One region of the Paraclostridium sp. AKS73 genome, then DNA from elsewhere that is predicted to be linked to it. Evidence: riboswitches for the same ligand, from Rfam matches in the RefSeq annotation. Region 1 holds a riboswitch; each other region holds the start of a gene.
What was found. Region 1 has a riboswitch for lysine ahead of lysA (diaminopimelate decarboxylase). Riboswitches for the same ligand answer to the same signal wherever they lie in the genome.

Region 1 (2,287 bases):
TTATCTATACCCATTTTGTTAGCAATTGAACATTCGTACCCTGCCTGATATAATGATGGTCTTATATTGTCTGTCATTCCACCATCAACACTTACATACGTTCTTACATCTTTTATATCCTTTATAGATCCCACTGTGTATATTGTGCTACCTCCATTTGCAACTATGGATCTTCCTGGCTCTATTATTAATATCGGAACACTTATGTTTATATCTTTACATACATCATCAACTTTTTTTATTATTTCACTACAAAATTCTTTTATTGTTTTAGGTTCATCACTCTCTGTATAATAAACACCTACACCTCCACCTAAGTCAACTTCCTCTATGTTTATGTCATGTTGTTGTTTTATTTCTTTTACTAGGTTCATCATTATTTCAACTTCATCTAAATATGGGGCTACGTCAAAAATTTGAGATCCTATATGTGCATGTAATCCTACTAGGTTTATATTTTCATATTTTTTAATATTTTCTAATGCATCTTGTAGATCTCCATTTGATAATGCAAATCCAAATTTCGAATCAATTTGTCCTGTTTTTATATAATCATGAGTATGAGCTTCTATCCCTGGTGTTATTCTAAAATATATAGATTGAATTTTATTTTTTTGTTCACAAATGCTTTGTAATAACTCCAGTTCATAGTAATTATCTACAACAAATCTTCCAACTCCAAGACTTACGCCCATTTCAATTTCATCTATTGTTTTATTATTTCCATGAAATAATACTTTTTCCATAGGAAAGCCTGATTTATAAACTGTGAAAAGTTCACCACCTGATACTACGTCAAGGTATAAGCCTTCTTCAGCTATTAATTTACACATATAAATTGGTAAAAATGCTTTACCTGCATATGCAACTCTGTTTTTATTTTCATTAACCTTGAAATGTTTTATATATTCTTTACAATTATTTCTGACTAATTCCTCATCAAATACATAAAGTGGTGTTTTATATTTATCTCTAAGTTCTTTACATCCAACTCCACCTATATATAATTCATTTCCTTTTACTGACATAGTACCTTGTAATTTCATATCTTAAGCCCTCCTATTTTTGTATGAATCATTTTTTATAAACAAAAATCCCCCTTAAGTTTCACTTAAGGGGGATTAAAATTTAGCTAAAAATATATAGCATCTATTCCTTAAATGTAGCTCAACACAATTTAATATTGTGACAGTTATGCATATATTATATACATCCCCAGGTACATAGCCTTAAAGCATCAGCTATATCCTTCGGCAATAATCCCTTTCCCAATAACTCTTCGTTGCTTAACTCATTATTGGTACTGATTATTATCGCGACCTCTACAATTCGTATTCAATTTATTTATATGTAATTTTACATACCTAATTTATAATTGTCAACAATTTTATTTTATTTAAATTTTAATTTGATGTAATATTGTTTCAAAATTAACTTTAATTAAATAAAAAACTCGTACTAGCATTATAAGTAATACGAGTACGAGTTTTTTATTTATTGGTGCGGATGAATGGAGTCAACCCCCACGCCAATGGCGCCAGGTCCTAGTCTGGTGCGTCCGCCAATTCCGCCACATTCGCTTGTCTACATCATTAATTGTATATATATTTCATTAATATATATACTGCTTTTAATATTATTCTGCAAATCTTTTAAATGTTACTTAACTTTATTAATTAAACTTTAAATTTTCAATTAAGAGTGCTTAATAATATTTAGAAAACTTACTATTTTTCTTTGTTTTAAAAGAAATTTGCTTTTTTTTAACACATTTAATTTTTTTCAACTATACTCTACTTATAGGTTTTAATATCTTTATTATACTAAGGGGGCGATATTAGTGCTTATTAAACAAGTAATAGCTATCAGTATATTTTTAGTGGTTATGTTAGCTATTATCTCAGAAAAAGTAAATAGAGCTATTGCAGCAATGGCCGGAGCTTTACTTATGATTATATTTAATATATTATCAGTGGAACAAAGTCTTAATCATATTGATTTTAATACAATTGGAGTTTTAATAGGTATGATGCTATTTGTTTCGGTTATTAAAAATTCAGGGGTGTTTGAATACATAGCTATTTTATCAGCTAAAAAATCAAAGGGAGATCCTTGGAAAATTATGCTATGTTTTATAATTTTAACCGCTATTTTATCAGCTGTTTTAGATAATGTTACTACCGTTTTATTGATAGGTCCAATGACCATAGTTATAACTCAAATACTAAATATAAATCCAACTCCATTTTTAGTAACTCAAATTCTAGCATCTAACATAGGAGGGACT
Region 2 (2,287 bases), on a different contig from region 1:
TAGTAATGTAACTAAAAATTTAGCCGTACCCAAATCTTTTATTACTGAGCTTAACGACCAGGCCAAAATTAAAATAACAGCTGTCATTAACAAACTTTTCATACCATCTATCCAAATTTCTATAGCTTCAGATACTTTAAATATTTTTTTAGAAACAGCCATTAAAATAGCGACTATACTTGAAATAATAGCTGATTGAAATAGTGCTACAGATGCATCGGCTGAACTAAATGCTTCTTTTATAGATAAAAATGACCATGGTGATTTAACCATTAAATTTTGAAGTTCAATATTATCCCCATTAACTATTGATGTGTATCCACTATAATAAAAAAATATTAATGATGTAACTATAAGAGTTCCAATAGGAATAATTGCATTCCATATACTCAGTTTCACTCCAACTTTAGGTTCTAACTCTGATTGAATTGAATCGTTATGTTTTGTATCTAAGTTATTAAAATCAGATTGTTTAGCTTTAATCTCAGCTTTTCTCATAGGACCAAAATCCTTTGCTAGAATAATAGTTATAATTACAAATGCTAAAATTAATATATTATAAAATCTATAGGGAATAGTTTGTAAGAATATCCCAAAAGCATCATTATTTAGACCTATCCCTGAAAAAGCGTCATTTATAAGTCCAACTTCTAATCCTATCCATGTAGATATTATTGCAAGTCCTGCAATAGGTGCAGCTGTTGCATCAATTATAAAAGCAAGTCTTTCTCTTGAAATATTCATTTTATCACTTACCGGTCTCATAATAGGCCCTACTATTAATGAGTTCGCATAATCATCAAAGAATACTAAAAGTCCTAAAAACCATGTTATAATTTGAGTTCCTTTTGAACTTTTAGCTTTGTCCGCTAAGCTTATTGCTATAGCTTTAGCTCCTCCCATTTTTGCTACTAAATGAATAACCCCTCCAATAGCTAGAACTTGGAGTATTATGCCTGCGTTCCATGGGTCTGCAAGTGAATTAAGAGCTCTATATATAAAATCTATGAAGCTTTGGGGTAAAGCTAAAATAAAATTAGTACTATTTAAACTAAGTAAAAAGCTTCCAGATAATATACCTATAAATAATGATATTACAACATTCTTAGTAATAAATGCTAAAAGTATAGATACTATCGGTGGAATCAATGTTAAAAATTTAAATTTACTTGCGTTTTGAAATGCTATATCTGTTTCTTGTGCAAAGGAAATAGGTGATGCTAAAACTACTAAAACTAAAGTTAATAAAATTACAAAATATTTTTTGTTCCTCATAAAAATCCTCCCTAAATTTAACTTTAGTGAATGCAAAGGGTAATAAATACTTAGGGCTTTAAATAAGAAAAAGCCTTGAGTATGCACTCAAGGCTTTTTATATTATGCAAAATCTGCACAATATTAGCTTCCTTAATGATAGCTCAACACAAATATAATTTGTGACAGTGATGTATATATTTTATACATCCCCAGCATATAACCTTAAAGCATCAGTTATAAACTTCGGCGATAATTCCTTTCCTAGTAAATCTATGTGCTTAACTCATCACTAGTACTTATAAGTACCGCGCCTCTACCTTTTTTATTCACTTTTTATATTAAGTAAATTATATATATGTTATTGTAAATAATCAACTGTTTTTTCATTATTTTCTAAATTTTCATGATTTTCAAAACTTATCTAACAACTTTTCTAGTTAGAGTCCCTATACCTAATCCCATCATTACAACACCAATTAGGACTTCTAAATTTGTTAGTATATAACTAATTTCTGTTGGCTTACAATTTATAGTTCCAACTCCTCCAAAAGATCCTATACTTAAACTTAGTGTTTCATTTAAATCTTTTAAAACTTTATAAATAGATAGATTTTTTATAGTACTCATATTGTATATAATAGTTTTATCATCTATCTCTACCCCTAAAAACAAATATAAAATTGCAAAAATAACTATAATTACCAATGATGAATATACTGCAAATTCAGGTCGTTCTCCATATCCACAAGTTAGCCAATATAAATATGATCCTATTTTAGGTATTATTTTTAAAGTTTTTCTTTGAGTGTTTTTGCATAGATAATAATATTCTCCAAAGTTATTATTTAAAGAGTTTTCTTTAAATTTATTAGCTAAGGTTTCGTATGTCATATAAAAACCTTCATATTCATCTCTAGTTTTTAGCCTAACAGGTAATTTATCAAAGAAGCTCTTTTCATCTAACTTAGTTTGGTATTTATCTCTGAATTCTAAATCTTTAATATATGTTGATATAGTTTTTGCACCACAT
Region 3 (2,287 bases), on a different contig from region 1:
CAAAATTCAAATACTATGCCTAACATGAATTTACAATCATCACAAATGAATGCTTATAATGAACAAGATAAAATGTTATGCCAAGACTCACTTAGTACTGAAAAATATGTATCATCTACATATAATACAGCTATCTTTGAGTTTGCAGATAAAAACATACGCCAAGTTTTAAATCATATTCAAAAAGAAGAACAAGAACACGGAGAAAAAATTTACAATTACATGAGTCAACATAATATGTATAACTAGAAAAATAGGATGTGATATCAATTAATGGATCACATCCTTAACTATTTTTGTAGTGTTAAATATTTATATATTATCGGTATATCAATGATTTTCTTTATTAATTTAACTTAATTTTTCTCATTTTTATAAATCATCTGAAAATAGTTAACTTTACTAATATAATTTTTTTTTATTGACTTATTTTAAATTTGTTTTATAATTGTATACAACAAGTAGATAACTGAGATAGAGGCGCGAAACTTATTAGTAGTATTATGGAGGTAAGCTCGATGAAGTAATATGAAAGGAAATTTCGCCGAAGTAAATAGTTAATAGCTTTAACACTATTTACTGGGCTTATATAAAATATATATAAGACTGTCACATTTTGTGGAGTGCTATTTTCAATGAAAGCGTACGGTATCATCATACTTAGTTAGTATGGATTTTTTCGTATAAAGTCATGAGCATAGTCTCATGGCTTTTTTTACGCTTAAGGGATTATAATTATTCAAAGTTCATATATAGCCTATGAAACTTAGTTATATCCATATAATACATTTTGAGCGTAAAAAAGCTTTTTGAGCAACGGACGAAGTCGTTTGAGTAACGGGACACGAGTTTACCGAGTGGACGTTGACGATATGAAATTTGAGCGACATGAGCGAAGTGAATTTTTTATTTTCATAAAGATTTATTATCTTAGTTACTTACTTATGGAAAACTAACTACCATAAGGAGGATAAGTAAAGTGAGTAATGAAAATCAAGAGTTAAAAAGAGGGTTAAAAGCTAGACATCTAAATATGATTGCTCTAGGAGGATCGATCGGTACAGGTATATTCCTTGCAATGGGTGATACTCTTCACCAAGCAGGTCCTGGTGGTGCTTTACTAGCATATGGGTTAATAGGAATAATGGTTTATTTCTTAATAACTAGTTTAGGTGAAATGGCAACATATATGCCTATATCAGGTTCTTTTAGTTCTTATGCTACAAAGTTTATTGATCCAGCACTTGGTTTTGCACTTGGGTGGAACTATTGGTATAACTGGGCAATAACTATAGCTGCTGAAATGGTTGCAGGATCATTAATTATGAAATATTGGTTCCCTAACGTACCTGGATTTTATTGGAGTATATTTTTCTTAGCTATAATTGTAGGGTTAAACTTTTTATCAGCAAAAGCATATGGTGAATCTGAGTATTGGTTTGCAGGAATTAAAGTTGTAACTGTAATAATATTTTTAATAATAGGTGTGTTAATGATACTTGGCGTAATGGGTTCTGATGAAATAGGCTTCCATAATTATTTTATAGCTGACGGACCATTCCATGGTGGCATAAAATCTGTATTTGCTATATTTTTAGTTGCTGGTTTTTCATTCCAAGGTACAGAGCTTATAGGAGTTGCTGCTGGAGAAAGTGAGCATCCTGAAAAAACTATACCAAAAGCTATAAAATCAATATTCTGGAGAATATTAATATTTTATCTAGGAACTATAATTGTATTAGGAGCTATTATACCGTTTACTCAAGCTGGTGTTTCTGAAAGTCCATTTACTATGGTTTTTGAAAAAGCAGGAATAGCTGGTGCTGCTTCACTTATGAATGCAGTAATATTAACATCTGTTTTATCTGCAGGTAATTCAGGTATGTATGCCTCAACTAGAATGCTATATTCAATGGCTAAAGAAGGACTTGCACCTAAATTTTTGCAAGAACTAATAAAAGAGGAGTTCCTGTAAATGCATTAATATTAACTACATTAGTAGCTTCTGCGTGTTTCTTAACAGGTATATTTGCAGAAAGTACAGTTTATGTTTGGTTAGTTGCTGCATCTGGACTTGCTGGATTTATAGCATGGGTTGGTATAGCAGTTTGTCACTATAGATTTAGAAAAGCCTATATCCATCAAGGTAATAATTTAAGCGAATTAAAGTTTAAAGCTAAATGGTATCCATTTGGACCTATATTAGCACTTATAATGTGTTTAATAATAATATTAGGCCAAGGATATTCTTGTATAACTCCAAATGGAGTTGACTGGCATAGCTTAA

Region 2: linked by a shared signal. The riboswitch ahead of LEQ07_RS16855 (Na+/H+ antiporter NhaC family protein) and the one ahead of lysA (diaminopimelate decarboxylase) in region 1 are both predicted to bind lysine.
Region 3: linked by a shared signal. The riboswitch ahead of LEQ07_RS03795 (amino acid permease) and the one ahead of lysA (diaminopimelate decarboxylase) in region 1 are both predicted to bind lysine.

What each region holds. Positions count from the first base shown of each region.
Region 1 covers NZ_JAIXHU010000007.1:84,281-86,567, forward strand. Annotated here, with positions in the region: gene lysA (diaminopimelate decarboxylase) at 1-1,046, opposite strand, end outside; lysine riboswitch at 1,156-1,333, opposite strand; partial or broken gene LEQ07_RS06595 (ArsB/NhaD family transporter) at 1,886-2,287, shown strand, end outside.
Region 2 covers NZ_JAIXHU010000042.1:20,480-22,766, forward strand. Annotated here, with positions in the region: gene LEQ07_RS16855 (Na+/H+ antiporter NhaC family protein) at 1-1,275, opposite strand, end outside; lysine riboswitch at 1,407-1,581, opposite strand; gene LEQ07_RS16860 (pentapeptide repeat-containing protein) at 1,675-2,287, opposite strand, start outside.
Region 3 covers NZ_JAIXHU010000004.1:31,887-34,173, forward strand. Annotated here, with positions in the region: gene LEQ07_RS03790 (spore coat protein) at 1-249, shown strand, start outside; lysine riboswitch at 468-637, shown strand; partial or broken gene LEQ07_RS03795 (amino acid permease) at 1,079-2,287, shown strand, end outside.